3 regions of the Streptomyces sp. NPDC093598 genome follow, and region 2 is predicted to be linked to each of the others. Evidence: predicted binding sites of a transcription regulator. Region 2 holds the regulator's gene; each other region holds the start of a gene.
The links. The regulator HrcA, encoded in region 2, represses chaperone genes, less so after heat shock. The targets are predictions, from matches to a motif close to TTNGCACTCNGNNNNNCNGAGTGCNAA.
Positions count from the first base shown of each region.

Region 1: a site for HrcA is predicted at 3,184-3,210, ahead of groES (co-chaperone GroES). Genes of this name have one in related genera too.
Region 3: a site for HrcA is predicted at 3,979-4,005, ahead of groL (chaperonin GroEL). Genes of this name have one in related genera too.

Region 1 covers NZ_JBIWIV010000004.1:396,171-402,068, reverse strand. The annotation lists gene ACIRDU_RS17035 (RNA polymerase sigma factor) at 1-170, shown strand, start outside; gene ACIRDU_RS17030 (methyltransferase domain-containing protein) at 174-1,337, opposite strand; gene ACIRDU_RS17025 (polysaccharide deacetylase family protein) at 1,456-2,394, shown strand; gene ACIRDU_RS17020 (polysaccharide deacetylase family protein) at 2,391-3,140, shown strand; gene groES (co-chaperone GroES) at 3,310-3,618, shown strand; gene groL (chaperonin GroEL) at 3,735-5,360, shown strand; gene ACIRDU_RS17005 (ester cyclase) at 5,433-5,898, opposite strand, start outside.
Region 2 covers NZ_JBIWIV010000001.1:905,628-911,525, reverse strand. The annotation lists gene hemW (radical SAM family heme chaperone HemW) at 1-511, shown strand, start outside; gene ACIRDU_RS04265 (DUF3097 domain-containing protein) at 518-1,327, opposite strand; gene ACIRDU_RS04260 (MBL fold metallo-hydrolase) at 1,359-2,090, opposite strand; gene hrcA (heat-inducible transcriptional repressor HrcA) at 2,261-3,277, shown strand; gene dnaJ (molecular chaperone DnaJ) at 3,277-4,413, shown strand; gene ACIRDU_RS04245 (nitronate monooxygenase) at 4,514-5,587, shown strand; gene ACIRDU_RS04240 (16S rRNA (uracil(1498)-N(3))-methyltransferase) at 5,584-5,898, shown strand, end outside.
Region 3 covers NZ_JBIWIV010000020.1:11,380-17,277, forward strand. The annotation lists gene ACIRDU_RS34985 (trehalose-6-phosphate synthase) at 1-84, opposite strand, end outside; gene ACIRDU_RS34990 (glucosyl-3-phosphoglycerate synthase) at 158-1,102, opposite strand; SAM riboswitch class I at 1,258-1,413, shown strand; gene thrC (threonine synthase) at 1,432-2,718, shown strand; gene ACIRDU_RS35000 (MoaD/ThiS family protein) at 2,849-3,124, shown strand; gene ACIRDU_RS35005 (cold-shock protein) at 3,571-3,774, shown strand; gene groL (chaperonin GroEL) at 4,167-5,789, shown strand.

The DNA of each region.
Region 1 (5,898 bases), on a different contig from region 2:
GCGACCCCGTGCTGCGGGACTACCACCTGCTGCCCAGCGTCCGCGGCGACCTCCTCGCCCGCCTCGGCCGTACGGCTCAGGCCCGGGCCGAGTTCGAACGGGCGGCGGCCCTGACCCGGAACGAGCGGGAACGGGAGCTGCTGCTGCGCCGCGCCGCGGAACAGCCGTAGCGGTCAGGCCGGGTGCCCGATGAGCATCGCCGGTGCCCCCGCGACCCGGGTCAGGAACACCGTGGCCGCGTGCGGGCCCTGCGGCTTGACCTTCCTGCGGAGCTCCTCCGGCTCCACCGCCGAGCCCCGCTTCTTGACGGTCAGCGTGCCGACCCGCCGCTCCCGCAGCAGTGCCTTCAGCTTCTTGAGGTTGAAGGGCAGATGGTCGGTGATCTCGTAGGCCGTGGCGTACGGGGTCGGGTGCAGGGCGTCGGCCGTGACGTACGCGATGGTCGCGTCGAGCAGCCCGCCGTCGACCCGGTCGGCCACCTCCGCGACCAGGTGGGCCCGGATGACGGCGCCGTCGGGCTCGTACAGGTACCGGCCGGGCGGGCGGACCTCCGGGTCGGGCAGGCCGCGGGAGAGCAGGGTGCGGGGGCCCGGCAGCAGCGTCGCCCGGACCGCCCCGGGCTCGGTGCCGAACCACAGCACCGCCTCCTTGACGTCCCCGCCGTCGGAGATCCACTCGGCCTCGGCGTCCTCGGGGACCGCCTCGTGCGGGATGCCGGGGGCGATCTTCAGCGCGGCGGCCCGGGGGGCCCGGCGGGCGGCGGAGACCGCCCAGGACAGGGGCGGTGAGTAGGCCTCGGGGTCGAAGATCCGGCCGCGGCCGCCGCGCCGGGCGGGGTCGACGAACACGGCGTCGAATCCGGCCGTGTCCACGTCCGTGACGTCCGCCTCGCGTACCTCGACGAGGTCGGCCAGGCCCAGCGCGTCGGCGTTGGCCCGCGCCGCCGCGGCCGTCCGCGGGTCCCGGTCCACGGCCAGCACCCGGATCCCGGCGCGGGCCAGCGCGATCGCGTCGCCGCCGATGCCGCAGCACAGGTCGGCGACCGACGTGATGCCCAGGCCGGCCATGCGCCGGGCCCGGTAGGCCGCCACGCTCGCCCGGGTCGACTGCTCGACCCCGTTCGGCGTGAAGAACATCCGGCCCGCGTCCTCGGCCCCGAACTTCACCGCCGCCCGCTGCCGCAGTCGCGCCTGGCCCAGCGCCGCCGACACCAGTTCGGCGGGATGCTCGCGGCGCAGCCGGGTCGCGACGGCCAGCTCCTGCGCCGGGTCGGTGTCCCGCACCTCGTCGAGGAGGGCGCGGCCTTCGGGGGTGAGGAGGGGAGCGAGGTCGTTCACGGGATCATTGTCGGCCACGGCGGCAGGCGGGAGGTGTGTGGGCCAGTCGGTGGACGGTGGGGCGCCGGCCGCGGTGTCGGGGCGGGTTCACGGGGGTGGGCTGCGAGGATCCGGCATCATGCGAGCAGTCGTACAAAATGACAAAAGTCGGGCGTCGGGGCGGGCGTCCGCCGGCGTACGGATCGTCCTGGCCGTGCTCGTCCTCGCCGCCATCGCCTCCGGCTGCGCGCAGGGCGGCGCCGACGACCAGGTCACCCCGGCCGGCGGCCAGCAGCCCCTCGACGCGCCCCCGGCCCGCGCGCTCGACTCCTACGCCACCAGGCTGCACGCCGTGCACGCCGCCCGGGTCGCCGCCGCGCACCGCTGGGGTCTGCGCAAGGTCCCACTGGCCGCCCCGCCGCCTCCCGCGGACAAGCCGAGGATCAGGACCCGCAAGGGCTTCGAGGTGGACGGCCACCGGGAGCGGAATCTCCCGCCCGTCTTCACCACGGTCCCCACCCGGGACAAGGTCGTCTTCCTCACCATCGACGACGGTGTCGAGAAGGACCCGGCGTTCCTGCGGATGATGAGCGACCTGGACGTCCCGTACAGCGCCTTCCTCAGCGGCTACCTCGTCAAGGACGACACCCGCTACTTCCGCAGGATGCAGTCCCGGGGCGTGGTCCTGAACAACCACACCCTCCACCACCCCGACCTGCGGGGCCTGTCGTACCGCGCGCAGAAGCGCGAGATCTGCGGCATGCAGCGCTACATGGAGAGGCGCTTCGGCAAACGCCCCGCCCTCTTCCGCCCGCCCTTCGGCAGCTACGACCGGGCGACCCTGCGCGCCGCCAAGGCCTGCGGCATCGCGTACGCGCCCCTGTGGAACGCGGAGGTCTTCGTCGACCACTGGGAGTACCGCGACTCGGACGGGAAGCTGAGCCCGGGCGACATCGTGCTCACGCACTTCCGGGGCCGCGACCAGTGGAAGGGCACGATGACCGACATGATCCGCCGCTTCCTGAACAAGGTCACGGCCCAGGGGTACGCGGTCGGGCGGCTGGAGGACTACCTGTGAGGCGCCAGGCCGCCGCCCTGCTGTGCGCGGCCCTGCTGGCCGGCTGCGCCGGGGCGGCGGGGGAACGGCCGGGCAGCGCCGACGGCCGGGCCCGGAACCCGACACGCCCGGTGAGCGACACCCGCCACCTGCCGCCCGTGGTGGACCACGTCCCCACCCGCGACCCGGTCGTCTTCCTCACCTACGACGACGGCGCCGAACGCGACCCCCGCTTCGTCGGCCTCGTGCGCGAACGGCGGCTCCCGGTCAGCATGTTCCTCACGGACAGTGTCGTGGGCCCCGGCTACGGCCACTTCGCCCGGCTGCGCGCGGTCGGCGCGTCCATCCAGAACCACACGCTCGACCACCCCGCCCTGCGCGGCCTGCCCTATGCCGGCCAGCGCGCCGAGATCTGCGGGCAGCAGCACAAACTCCGCTCCCGCTTCGGCATCAGCCCTCGCCTCTTCCGCCCGCCCTACGGCACCTACGACCGGGTGACCCTGCGCGCCGCCGCCGACTGCGGCATCCGGGCGGTCGTCCTGTGGCGGGCGTCCCTGACCGCCGAGGGCGACCTGACGTACACCCGCGGCCGCTCGGGCCTGCGGGCCGGCGACATCGTCTCGGTGCCGTCGGGTGAGACGGCCTCCCCGACCCTGACGGAACGGACCGTGCGGCTGCTGCGGGAGATCGAGCGGAGGGGGCTGCGGGTGGGGCGGCTGGAGGACTACCTGGAGAGAGCACCCGGCCGACGCGACGCGGCCGATTAGCAGTCCGCTTGACCGAGTGCTAATCGCAGTCATAGTCTCGGCTCTGGCACTCCCCCCTGGAGAGTGCCAACACAGCGACGGGCAGGTCCGGCACCCGCGACGACGGATCCACCTGGTCGCCACCTCAGACAGTTAACCCCGTGAGATCTCCGAAGGGGGAGGTCGGATCGTGACGACCACCAGCTCCAAGGTTGCCATCAAGCCGCTCGAGGACCGCATCGTGGTCCAGCCGCTCGACGCCGAGCAGACCACCGCCTCTGGCCTGGTCATCCCGGACACCGCCAAGGAGAAGCCCCAGGAGGGCGTCGTCCTGGCCGTGGGCCCGGGCCGCTTCGAGGACGGTAACCGTCTTCCGCTCGACGTCTCCGTCGGCGACGTCGTGCTCTACAGCAAGTACGGCGGCACCGAGGTGAAGTACAACGGCGAGGAGTACCTCGTCCTCTCGGCCCGCGACGTGCTCGCGATCGTCGAGAAGTAATTCACCCCAAGCACATTGCTTTGAACTGCGCCCCTGGCCCCCGCGATCGCTATTGAGCCGGGCGCCCGGGGCGCAGTTGCCGTTACCCCTGATTCCGGAAGAGGGCTCACGCTCCCATGGCGAAGATCCTGAAGTTCGACGAGGACGCCCGTCGCGCCCTCGAGCGCGGCGTCAACAAGCTTGCCGACACGGTCAAGGTGACGATCGGCCCCAAGGGCCGCAACGTCGTCATCGACAAGAAGTTCGGCGCTCCCACCATCACCAACGACGGTGTGACCATCGCCCGCGAGGTCGAGGTCGAGGACCCGTTCGAGAACCTCGGTGCCCAGCTGGTCAAGGAGGTGGCGACCAAGACCAACGACATCGCGGGTGACGGTACGACCACCGCGACCGTGCTCGCCCAGGCGCTCGTGCGCGAGGGCCTGAAGAACGTCGCCGCCGGTGCCTCCCCGGCCGCCCTGAAGAAGGGCATCGACGCCGCCGTCGCCGCGGTCTCCGAGGAGCTCCTCGCGACCGCCCGGCCGATCGACGAGAAGTCCGACATCGCCGCCGTCGCCGGTCTGTCCGCCCAGGACACGCAGGTCGGCGAGCTCATCGCCGAGGCCATGGACAAGGTCGGCAAGGACGGTGTCATCACCGTCGAGGAGTCCAACACCTTCGGCCTGGAGCTGGACTTCACCGAGGGCATGGCCTTCGACAAGGGCTACCTGTCGCCGTACTTCGTGACGGACCAGGAGCGCATGGAAGCCGTCCTGGACGACCCGTACATCCTCATCACGCAGGGCAAGATCTCCGCCATCGCGGACCTGCTGCCGCTGCTGGAGAAGGTCATCCAGTCCAACGCCTCCAAGCCGCTGCTGATCATCGCCGAGGACGTCGAGGGCGAGGCCCTGTCGACCCTCGTCGTGAACAAGATCCGCGGCACCTTCAACGCCGTCGCCGTGAAGGCCCCCGGCTTCGGCGACCGTCGCAAGGCGATGCTGCAGGACCTGGCGATCCTCACCGGCGCCACGGTCGTCTCCGAGGAGGTCGGCCTCAAGCTCGACCAGGTCGGCCTGGACGTCCTCGGCTCCGCCCGCCGCGTCACCGTCACCAAGGACGACACCACGGTCGTCGACGGCGCCGGCAACAAGGACGACGTGCAGGGCCGCGTCGCCCAGATCAAGGCCGAGATCGAGACCACCGACTCCGACTGGGACCGCGAGAAGCTCCAGGAGCGCCTCGCGAAGCTGGCCGGCGGCGTGTGCGTCATCCGCGTGGGTGCCGCCACCGAGGTCGAGCTGAAGGAGCGCAAGCACCGTCTGGAGGACGCCATCTCCGCGACCCGCGCCGCGGTCGAGGAGGGCATCGTCTCCGGTGGTGGCTCCGCGCTCGTCCACGCCGTCAAGGTCCTCGAGGGCAACCTCGGCAAGACCGGCGACGAGGCCACGGGTGTCGCGGTCGTCCGCAAGGCCGCCGTCGAGCCGCTGCGCTGGATCGCCGAGAACGCCGGCCTCGAGGGCTACGTCATCACCTCCAAGGTCGCCGAGCTCGACAAGGGCCAGGGCTTCAACGCCGCCACCGGCGAGTACGGCGACCTGGTCAAGGCCGGCGTCATCGACCCGGTCAAGGTCACCCGTTCCGCCCTGGAGAACGCCGCCTCCATCGCCTCCCTCCTCCTCACGACCGAGACCCTGGTCGTCGAGAAGAAGGAAGAGGAGGAGCCGGCCGCCGCGGGCCACGGCCACGGCCACTCCCACTGAGGCACCGACCTCGCACGGAAGCCCCCGTACCGCCTCGCGCGGCACGGGGGCTTCCCGCGTTCCCGGCCGCTGTCACAACTCCAGCGGATCGAGCACCCCGAGCTGCTGCATCAGCCCCAGCCGGTCGTACTGCCACCAGCCCTCGGCGATCTTCCCGTCGGGTGTGCAGCGGTGGACGGTCGTCCCGGTCACGGTGACGTCCTGCCCGGTCGGCGGGATCCCGAGGAAGTCGCCCGTGTGGCGCCCGTGGAAGGTCCACCGGGTGCACACCCGGTCCCCCTGCGCCATCTGGTCCTCGATGGTGAACGAGAAGTCGAACCCGCCCCGCCACACCTCCACCTCGCGCCGGACCGCGTCCAGCCCGATGACGTCCTGCACATTGGCGGGATCGTGGTCGTGGTAGTCCTCGATGAACACGTCGTTGAACGGTGGCGCGTCCCCCTGGCCGGGCGCGAGCTCGAAGAACCTGCGCGCCGTGGCCGCGTAGAGCTGCTCGTCCCGCACCACGTCCAGGTCCGTGAAGGTCGGCGTCTCGTCG
Region 2 (5,898 bases):
CCGGGGCGAGGTCCCGATGACCGACGACGACGTTCACGCCGACCGCTATCTGATCGCGGACGAGGTCCTCTCGGGCGCGGGCTTCGAGTGGTACGAGGTGTCGAACTGGGCGACCTCGGAAGCCGGGCGGTGTCTGCACAACGAGCTGTACTGGCGGGGGGCCGACTGGTGGGGGGCCGGGCCCGGTGCGCACAGCCACGTGGGCGGGGTGCGGTGGTGGAACGTGAAGCATCCCGGCGCGTACGCGGGGGCGTTGGCGGCGGGGCGGTCGCCCGGGGCCGGGCGGGAGCTGCTGAGCGACGAGGACCGGCGGGTCGAGCGGATCCTGCTGGAGCTGCGGCTCAAGGAGGGCGTGCCGCTGTCCCTGCTCAGGCAGGAGGGGCTGGCCGCCTCGCGCACGGCGCTCGCGGACGGACTCCTGGAGAAGGGCCCGTACGACGAGGGCCGGGCCGTGCTCACACTGCGGGGAAGGCTGCTGGCGGACGGCGTGGTCCGCGACCTCGTGGACTGAGCCGGCTCAGTCCACCGGGGCCGTGACGAAGTCGATCAGCTCTTCCACCCTGCCGAGCAGCTCCGGTTCCAGGTCCTTGTACGAGTGGACCCCCGACAGGATTCGCTGCCAGGCCGCCCCCGTGTTCTCGGGCCAGCCCAGCGCCCGGCACACCCCCGTCTTCCAGTCCTGGCCGCGCGGCACCCTGGGCCACGCCTCGATGCCCAGGGACGACGGTTTCACCGCCTCCCAGATGTCGATGTACGGGTGGCCCACGACCAGGGCGTGGTCGCTGGTGACGGACTGCGCGATGCGCCACTCCTTCGAGCCCGGGACCAGGTGATCCACCAGGACGCCCAAGCGCGCGTCCGGGCCGGGGGCGAAGGAGTCGACGATCGACGGGAGGTCGTCGACGCCCTCCAGGTACTCCACGACCACGCCCTCGATGCGCAGGTCGTCGCCCCACACCCGCTCGACCAGCTCGGCGTCGTGGCGGCCCTCGACGTAGATGCGGCCGGCGCGGGCCACGCGGGCGCGTGCTCCGGGGACGGCGACCGACCCGGAGGCCGTGCGGGCGGGACGCGCGGGGCCGCCCAGGGCGGGGCGCACGAGGGTCACCACCCTGCCCTCCAGCAGGAAGCCGCGCGGCTCCAGGGGGAAGACCCGGTGCTTGCCGAAGCGGTCCTCCAGCGTCACCGTGCCCGCCTCGCAGCGGATCACCGCACCGCAGAAGCCGGTCCCCGGCTCCTCCACCACCAGGCCCGGCTCCGCCGCGACCTCGGGCACCGGCTTCGGCTTCTTCCACGGCGGGGTCAGATCGGCGGAGTACTGGCGCATTCGAATGACGATAGGAGAATGCGGACGGCGATCACCGCGACACGCCGAAACGCGCCGCCAGGGCGTCCCGTTGCGCCCGTACGAACTCCGCGTCCACCACCGCTCCGTGACCGGGTACGTACACCGCGTCCTCGCCGCCGAGGGCGAGCAGCTGGTCCAGGGCGGCCGGCCAGTGCGACGGCACCGCGTCGGGCCCCGCCTGGGGTTCTCCGGACTCCTCGACCAGGTCGCCGCAGAACACCACCTCCGGATCACCCGGCACCAGCACCGCCAGATCGTGCGCGGTGTGCCCCGGGCCGACGTTCGCCAGCAGCACCTGTCGGCCACCGCCCAGGTCGAGGGTCCACTCGCCGGAGACCAGGTGGCCGGGCGGGGCCAGCCGCTTCGCCGCCTCCTCGGCCGTGGGCGCCGCCAGGCCGTGCCGTACCGCGTCCGCGCGCAGCTCCTCGCGGTCCCGCACCCGCGTCAGCACCGCGTCCACGCCCACCGCGCCGAACACCTCCGCGTCCGTGCACGCCGCCGCCCCGAAGACATGGTCGAAGTGCGGATGGGTCAACGCGAGATGTGTCACACGGTGACCCGTGAGCGACCGCGCCTGCGCGCACACCTTCGCCCCCTCCGCGAGACTCGAACCCGCGTCGATCATGAGGACCGCGCCCTCACCGGCGACCAGCCCCACCGTGCAGTCCCACACCGGAAGCCGGCACCGCCCCACCCCGGCGGCCACGCGCTCCCATCCGAGGTCTTCCCAAGTCACCGTCATACGGCGACGCTAGCGGTGCGCCCCGCTCGGGGCACGGCACCGCACGACCAGCCTTGCCGGGGGTGTACCCCACCGCCGTACACTGGGCCGGGGAATGCTGGCACTCGCACACGCAGAGTGCCAGGCCGGACCGGCAGGGCAGCAGGCTCAGACATCTGGAGGTGTGCGCGATGCTCAGTGAACGCAGGCTTCAGGTGCTGCGCGCCATCGTCCAGGACTACGTCGGCACCGAGGAGCCGGTGGGCTCCAAGGCCCTCACCGAGCGGCACCGCCTCGGCGTCTCCCCGGCCACCGTCCGCAACGACATGGCGGCCCTCGAGGACGAGGGGTACATCGCCCAGCCGCACACCAGCGCCGGGCGCATCCCCACCGACAAGGGCTACCGGCTGTTCGTCGACAAGCTCGCCGGCGTCAAGCCGATGACCGCGCCCGAGCGGCGCGCGATCCAGAACTTCCTCGAGGGTGCCGTCGACCTCGACGACGTCGTGGCGCGTACGGTACGGCTGCTCGCGCAGCTCACGCGCCAGGTCGCCGTCGTGCAGTACCCGTCGCTGACCCGCTCGACCGTGCGGCATGTGGAGTTGCTCTCCCTGGCGCCCGCGCGCGTGATGCTCGTGCTGATCACGGACACCGGGCGGGTCGAGCAGCGCGTGGTCGACTGCCCGGCGCCCTTCGGCGAGGCCTCGCTCGCGGATCTGCGCGCGCGGCTCAACAGCCGGGTGGCGAACCGCCGTTTCGCGGATGTGCCGAGTCTGGTGGAGGATCTCCCCGAGGCGTTCGAGCACGAGGACCGGGGTACGGTCTCCACGGTGCTCTCCACACTTCTGGAGACGCTCGTCGAGGAGAACGAGGAGCGGCTGATGATCGGCGGCACCGCCAATCTGACCCGCTTCGGTCATGACTTCCCCCTCACGATCCGGCCGGTGCTGGAGGCGCTGGAGGAGCAGGTCGTGCTCCTCAAGCTGCTCGGCGAGGCGCAGGATCCGGGCGTGACCGTACGGATCGGTCACGAGAACGCCCACGAAGGACTCAACTCCACGTCCGTCGTGTCGGTCGGCTACGGTTCGGGCGGCGAGGCAGTCGCCAAGCTCGGCGTGGTCGGACCGACCCGCATGGACTACCCGGGAACGATGGGAGCGGTACGCGCAGTGGCACGGTACGTCGGACAGATCCTGGCGGAGTCGTAGTGGCCACGGACTACTACGCCGTACTCGGCGTGCGCCGCGACGCGTCGCAGGAAGAGATCAAGAAGGCCTTCCGGCGGCTCGCACGCGAGCTGCACCCGGACGTCAACCCCGATCCGAAGACCCAGGAGCGGTTCAAGGAGATCAACGCCGCCTACGAGGTGCTGTCGGACCCGCAGAAGAAGCAGGTCTACGACCTCGGCGGCGACCCGCTCTCGCAGGCCGGTGGCGGCGGCGCGGGCGGCTTCGGAGCCGGCGGCTTCGGGAACTTCTCGGACATCATGGACGCGTTCTTCGGCACGGCGTCGCAGCGCGGACCGCGCTCGCGCACCCGCCGCGGCCAGGACGCGATGATCCGCATCGAGATCGAGCTCGACGAGGCGGCCTTCGGTACGACGAAGGACATCCAGGTCGACACGGCCGTCGTGTGCAACACCTGCAACGGCGAGGGCGCGGCCCCGGGCACCTCCGCCCAGACGTGCGACATGTGCCGCGGCCGCGGTGAGGTCTCGCAGGTCACCCGGTCCTTCCTGGGGCAGGTCATGACCTCCCGCCCCTGCCCGCAGTGCCAGGGCTTCGGCACGGTCGTCCCGACGCCGTGCCCGGAGTGCGCGGGCGACGGCCGCGTCCGGTCCCGCCGCACGCTCACGGTGAAGATCCCGGCCGGTGTCGACAACGGCACGCGGATCCAGCTCGCCGGCGAGGGCGAGGTCGGCCCCGGCGGCGGTCCCGCGGGTGACCTGTACGTGGAGATCCACGAACTGCCCCACTCGCAGTTCCAGCGGCGCGGCGACGACCTGCACTGCACGGTCACGCTCCCGATGACGGCGGCCGCCCTCGGCACGAAGGTGCCGCTGGAGACGCTGGACGGCTTGGAGGAGGTCGACATCCGCCCGGGCACCCAGTCCGGCCAGTCGATCCCGCTGCACGGCCGGGGCGTCACGCACCTGCGCGGCGGCGGACGCGGCGACCTCATCGTCCACGTCGAGGTCCAGACCCCGACCAAGCTCGACCCCGAGCAGGAACGCCTGCTGCGCGAGCTCTCCAAGCTCCGCGGCGAGGAACGGCCCACGGGTCAGTTCCAGCCAGGGCAGCAGGGGCTGTTCTCGCGGTTGAAGGACGCCTTCAACGGGCGGTGACCGGGCGCCCCTCGGGCACCACGAGGCGCTTGTTCCTCTGGTCTATGCCAGTCGGCAGGCCGGTTTCGGAGTTGTTCGGAGGACGTGACAACATGCGGTCATGTCCTCCGCACTGACCGATCTCTTCCCCCTCCCGATCGTGCAGGCCCCCATGGCGGGCGGCGTCTCCGTGCCGCAGCTCGCCGCGGCCGTGTGCGAGGCGGGCGGGCTCGGGTTCCTCGCCGCCGGGTACAAGACCGCCGACGGGATGTACCAGGAGATCAAGCAGCTCCGGAGCCTCACCGGCAGGCCCTTCGGTGTCAACGTCTTCATGCCGCAGCCGGAGTACGCCGACCCCGCCGCCGTCGACGTCTACGCCCACCAGCTGGCCGGCGAGGCCACCTGGTACGAGGCCGAGCTCGGCGATCCGGACAGCGGACGCGACGACGGGTTCGAGGCCAAACTCGTGGTGCTGCGCGACAACCCCGTGCCGGTGGTGTCGTTCCACTTCGGTGTCCCGAGCCGTGAGGTCGTCGACACCCTGCACCGGGTCGGCACCTTCGTCCTGGCCGCCGCGACCACCCCCGACGAGGCCCGGGCCGTGGAGCGGGCGGGCGCGGACGCGGTCATCGCCCAGGGCGTCGAGGCCGGCGGCCACCAGGGCACCCACCGGGACATCCCCGAGACGGACGGATCCGGCCTCGGGCTGCTGTCGCTGATCGCCCAGGTCCGCGAGGCCGTGAGCATCCCGATCGTCGCCGCCGGCGGCATCATGCGCGGCGGCCAGATCGCCGGGGTCCTCGCGGCGGGCGCGAGCGCGGCCCAGCTGGGCACCGCCTTCCTCGCCACGCACGAGTCGGGCGCGAACGCCCTGCACAAGCGGGCCCTGACCAACCCCCTGTTCGTGCGCACGGAGTTGACCAGGGCGTTCTCCGGCCGCCCGGCACGCGGCCTCGTCAACCGGTTCCTGCGCGAGCACGGCCCGTACGCGCCCGCCGCCTACCCCGAGATCCACCACCTCACCTCGCCGCTGCGCAAGGCCGCCGCCAAGGCAGGTGACGCGCAGGGCATGGCGCTGTGGGCCGGGCAGGGGCACCGGATGGCGCGGGAGCTGCCCGCCGGACAGCTGGTCGAGGTGCTGGCCGGGGAACTGGCCGCCGCCCGGGCCTCGTTGACGGGCGGGGGCGTGCTGTGACCGCGCCGGTGTTCGTCGTCGAGCACTTCGCCGCGGGCGGTGGCGGCCGGTACGTCCTCGACGGGCCGGAGGGGCGGCACGCCGTGTCCGTGAAGCGGCTGCGGGCCGGTGAGGACGTCGTCCTCACCGACGGGGCCGGGCGCTGGGCGGACTGCGCCGTGCTCGACACGGAAGGCAAGGACCGGCTGATCCTCCAGCTGGACTCGGTGCACGAGGAGCCTGCGGAGCAGCCCCGGGTCACCGTCGTCCAGGCGCTGCCCAAGGGCGACCGGGGAGAGCTCGCCGTCGAGACGATGACCGAGGTCGGCGTG
Region 3 (5,898 bases), on a different contig from region 2:
CGAACCGTCCTCGCCCACCGTGTACGAGACGGGACCCCGGTTGGAGGCCACCAGCACCTGCGCAGCACCGTACGTTGAAGCCATAAGCCTCAACCTAGCCCGGCCCGGAAACGCTCAAACGTGCGGATCTGCCGTGCCCGGCCGAAAACGGCCCCGGTCAGGCCGCCCTCCGCGCCTGGTACTCGGCGATCTCCACCATCGGCGGACGCTCCTCGGTGTCCACGGAGTACGTCCGCGGCTCGAAGCCGTCCTCGCCCCGCTCGAACTGGGTCAGGGACGGCCGGACCAGATGCCCGCGGGCCAGCCGCAGCTGGGCCGTGCGGTAGATCGCGGCGGCCATCCGGCCCAGCGCCTGCCCGTCCTGGTGCCGGTGCTTGCGCACCCCCACGTCCACCTGGGCGAGGGCGTCCAGGCCCGCCAGGTGCAGGGCGTCGACCAGCATGCCCAGCTCCACGCCGTAGCCGACGGGGAACGGCAGCCGCTCCAGCAGCGAGCGGCGGGCCGCGTACTCCCCGCCGAGCGGCTGCACGAAGCCGGCCAGCTGCGGCCAGTGCATGTTGAGCAGCGGGCGCGCCATCAGCTCGGTGACCCGGCCACCCTGCCCGGTGGCGCCGGCCAGGGGACGGTCGTACATGGCCTTCACCAGGTTCACGTCCGGCTCGGTGAGCAGTGGGCCCACGATCCCGGACACGAAGTCGGACGAGAAGTCCCTGAGGTCCGCGTCGACGAAGCAGACGACGTCCCCGCGGGTGACGAGCAGCGAGCGCCACAGCACCTCGCCCTTGCCGGGCACGGCCGGCAGGCGCGGGAGTATCGCGTCCCGGTGCACCACCCGCGCGCCCGCGGCGGCGGCCACCTCGGACGTACGGTCGGTCGACCCCGAGTCGACGACGACCAGCTCGTCGACGAGCGGGACCTGCCGCATCAGGTCGTGGCGGATGACGGCGACGATGTCACCGACCGTCGCCTCCTCGTTGAGCGCGGGCAGCACGACACTGACCGTCTGCCCCGTGCGCTGCTTGGCGGCCAGGATCCGGTGGAGCGGGCGATCGTTCACTGACCAGGAACGGGTGCTCAGCCACCGCTCGACTTCTTCCAGCACCGTGGCGGCTCCTCTGCGTACTCCAGGCGGGACGGACTGTGATCCATCTCGCGGTTCGGACGACTGTCTCAACTGTCCTGGTCGTCGGTTACAGTCTTGGACAACGCGGATGACCATCGCATGTCCGGGGTCACCCGCCGCCTACAACCACATACAGCTCATCCAGAGGGGCAGAGGGAAACGGCCCGATGAAGCCCCGGCAACCCTCCAGTCGGTACTCGTAGGTCACTGGCGACCACTGCGCGAGGCTCCCGGCTAGGGAAGGTGCCAAATCCGTCTCACGGCGAGATGCGTCGTGAGGAAGATGAGGAGAAAGGGCCTCGCCTCACATGGCTGTGCAGACTGTTGCAAGCACCACTGACTCCACCGTAGACCTCGGCCCCGCCGCCGCGCTGAGCTGCCGCGAGTGCGGTCACCGCGTACCCCTCGGCCCGGTCTTCGCCTGCGAGGAGTGTTTCGGCCCGCTGGAGATCGCCTACGACTTCTCGGCCTACGACACCGAGGAACTCCGCAAGCAGATCGAAGCGGGCCCCGCGAACATCTGGCGCTACGCCCCGCTGCTGCCGGTCCCGGCCGACGTGGCGGACAAGCCGAACATCAACCCGGGCTGGACCAAGCTCGTCAAGGCCGACAACCTCGCGCGCGAGCTGGGTGTCGACGCCGGCAAGCTCTTCGTCAAGGACGACTCCGGCAACCCGACGCACTCCTTCAAGGACCGGGTCGTCGCCCAGGCCCTGGAGGCCGCCCGCGCCTTCGGCTTCACCACGCTCTCCTGCTCCTCCACCGGCAACCTGGCCGGTGCGGTGGGTGCCGCCGCGGCCCGCGCCGGCTTCCGCTCCTGCGTCTTCATCCCGCACGACCTGGAGCAGGGCAAGGTCGTCATGGCCGCTGTCTACGGCGGTGAGCTCGTCGGCATCGAGGGCAACTACGACGACGTGAACCGCTTCTGCTCCGAGCTGATCGGCGACCCGGCCGGCGAGGGCTGGGGCTTCGTCAACGTCAACCTGCGGCCGTACTACGCGGAGGGTTCCAAGACCCTCGCGTACGAGATCTGCGAGCAGCTCGGCTGGCAGCTGCCGGACCAGATCGTCGTGCCGATCGCCTCCGGCTCGCAGCTCACGAAGATCGACAAGGGTCTTCAGGAGCTGATCAAGCTCGGTCTGGTCGAGGACAAGCCGTACAAGATCTTCGGCGCGCAGGCCGAGGGCTGCTCGCCGGTGTCGACGGCGTTCAAGGCCGGGCACGACGTGGTCCGCCCGCAGAAGCCGGACACCATCGCCAAGTCCCTCGCCATCGGCAACCCGGCGGACGGGCCCTACGTGCTGGACATCGCGCGGCGGACCGGTGGTGCGGTGGAGGATGTGAACGACGAGCAGGTCGTCGAGGCGATCAAGGTCCTTGCGCGGACCGAGGGGATCTTCGCGGAGACCGCCGGTGGTGTGACGGTGGGTGTGACGCGCAAGTTGATCGAGAGCGGGGTGCTCGACCCCACCAAGACCACTGTCGTGCTCAACACCGGGGATGGTCTGAAGACGCTGGATGCGGTGGCGGGCACGGGGCTTACCGCGACCATCCGTCCGAGCCTCGATTCGTTCCGTGAGGCCGGGCTCGTCTGAGTGTCGTCGTTCGCCGCGGGCCGGTGGGGGCCGGTCGCGCCCACGCGGCGGAGCCGCACATAGACACAGCCCCGCGCGCCTGAGGGCGCGCCCCAAGCCGTAGCTCAAAAAGAACCGGAGGACATGTCCGATGAGCGTCACCGTTCGCATCCCCACCATCCTGCGCACCTACACCGGCGGGCAGGCCGAGGTCGCCGCCGAGGGGGCGAATCTCGGCGAGGTCATCGCCGATCTGGAGAAGAACCACACCGGGATCGCCGCCCGGGTGCTGGACGACCAGGGCAAACTGCGCCGGTTCGTCAACGTCTACGTCAACGACGACGACGTGCGGTTCGAACAGGGGCTGGAGACGGCGACGCCGGACGGTGCCGGCGTGTCGATCATTCCCGCCGTCGCCGGCGGCTGAACCGGTCGACCGGCTTGATTGTTACCTTGGGTAACGACGGTCACTGAGAGTTTATTGAATTGCCCCCTCCGTGAGAGAAGCGGAGGGGGCAATTCTGTGTGGTTGAGCGGGGTACAGTTGGGGAACGCGATCCCGATCCGTTGATCGGAACCCTGAATTCCTGCCGCGAGTCCGACAAGATGTAGCCAAAGTGTGCGCGTCTTTCGCGGCTTTTGTTCCCTTTGTGGAGCCCGACTTGCCCTGAATTCAGGCGAACTCTCCCCACATTCCGGACCCTGCGCGTCCAGAATTCTCGTCCGATTGACCTGTTGCAGACGGCAGTTGGACAGATACATTCAGCCGCGGTCGACGCGTTCCGGCGCACGCCCCCAACCGTGGGGGGTGAGGTCTGACCCGGGTCCGCGAAGTGTGGATCTGTGCAAGGGCCAGTAATAGGGGAGTTAGGCATGGCTCAGGGCACCGTCAAGTGGTTCAACGCGGAGAAGGGGTACGGCTTCATCGCGGTCGACGGTGGTGCGGATGTTTTCGTCCACTACAGCGCGATTCAGATGGACGGCTACCGCACCCTTGAAGAGGGCCAGCGGGTCGAGTTCGAGATTTCGCAGGGCCAGAAGGGACCGCAGGCCGACATGGTTCGCGTCTCTGCCTGAACGCGCACCACGACCAACGCTCAAGCGACCGGTCTTCTCAGAAGGGCCCGTACCCCCCCGGGGTGCGGGCCCTTCCGCGTGTTCGAAGGGCCTGGCCGGCGGCGTTCGCGGGCGGCTGACGGCCTCGCGCGTCCCCGGGAGGCGCATGCGCCCGCCCGTCACCCGACCGCCACCCCACAACGAGCACTCGCTACGCGAGCGTGCCTTGCACTCTCGGGGGTCGAGTGCTAATCATTGCGTTAGCACTCTGAAGGTGAGAGTGACAACGTAAGGACCGGGTCGGTGAGGCCCACGGACCGGATGGGGCAAGGAACCAGCCGGTCGGGGCCGTCCGTCGCGGGCGCGGGCGCGGTCCGAAGTAATCACCCCCAGTCCTGGAGGGACCACTTCACATGGCCAAGATCATCGCGTTCGACGAGGAGGCGCGGCGCGGCCTCGAGCGCGGCATGAACCAGCTCGCGGACGCCGTGAAGGTGACGCTCGGCCCCAAGGGCCGCAACGTCGTCCTCGAGAAGAAGTGGGGCGCGCCCACGATCACCAACGATGGTGTCTCCATCGCCAAGGAGATCGAGCTCGAGGACCCGTACGAGAAGATCGGCGCCGAGCTGGTCAAGGAAGTCGCCAAGAAGACGGACGACGTCGCCGGTGACGGTACGACCACCGCGACCGTGCTCGCCCAGGCCCTGGTCAAGGAGGGCCTGCGCAACGTAGCCGCCGGCGCCAACCCGATGGCCCTCAAGCGCGGCATCGAGCGTGCCGTCGAGGCCGTCTCCGCCGCCCTGCTGGAGCAGGCCAAGGACGTCGAGACCAAGGAGCAGATCGCCTCCACGGCCTCCATCTCCGCCGCCGACACCCAGATCGGCGAGCTCATCGCCGAGGCCATGGACAAGGTCGGCAAGGAAGGCGTCATCACCGTCGAGGAGTCCCAGACCTTCGGTCTGGAGCTGGAGCTCACCGAGGGTATGCGCTTCGACAAGGGCTACATCTCGGCGTACTTCGCCACCGACATGGAGCGTATGGAGGCCGTCCTCGACGACCCGTACATCCTGATCGCGAACTCCAAGATCTCCAACGTCAAGGACCTGCTCCCGCTCCTGGAGAAGGTCATGCAGTCGGGCAAGCCGCTGCTGATCATCGCCGAGGACGTCGAGGGCGAGGCCCTGTCGACCCTGGTCGTCAACAAGATCCGCGGCACCTTCAAGTCCGTCGCCGTCAAGGCCCCGGGCTTCGGCGACCGCCGCAAGGCGATGCTGCAGGACATCGGCATCCTCACCGGCGGCGAGGTGATCTCCGAGGAGGTCGGCCTCAAGCTGGAGAACGCCACGCTCGACCTGCTGGGCAAGGCCCGCAAGGTCGTCATCACCAAGGACGAGACCACCATCGTCGACGGTGCCGGCTCCGCCGAGCAGGTCCAGGGCCGGGTCAACCAGATCCGCGCCGAGATCGAGAACAGCGACTCGGACTACGACCGCGAGAAGCTGCAGGAGCGCCTGGCGAAGCTCGCCGGCGGTGTCGCGGTCATCAAGGCCGGTGCCGCCACCGAGGTGGAGCTCAAGGAGCGCAAGCACCGCATCGAGGACGCCGTGCGCAACGCCAAGGCGGCCGTCGAGGAGGGCATCGTCGCCGGTGGTGGCGTGGCCCTGCTCCAGGCCTCCCAGGTCTTCGAGAAGCTGGAGCTCGACGGTGACGAGGCGACCGGCGCCAACGCCGTGAAGCTCGCGCTGGAGGCCCCGCTGAAGCAGATCGCCGTCAACGGTGGTCTCGAGGGCGGCGTCGTCGTGGAGAAGGTCCGCAACCTCCAGGTCGGCCACGGCCTGAACGCCGCGACCGGTGAGTACGTCGACATGATCGCCGAGGGCATCATCGACCCGGCGAAGGTGACCCGTTCCGCGCTGCAGAACGCCGCCTCCATCGCCGCGCTGTTCCTCACCACCGAGGCCGTCATCGCCGACAAGCCGGAGAAGGCCGCCGCGCCCGCCGGCGGCGGCATGCCGGGCGGTGACATGGACTTCTGATCGACCTGACGGTTGATCAACGTCCTTACCGAGGGCGGTACCTCCTGTTCCGGCAGGAGGTACCGCCCTCGGGCGTGTCCGGGGTGCGGCCGGGGCGCGTGTCCGGGAT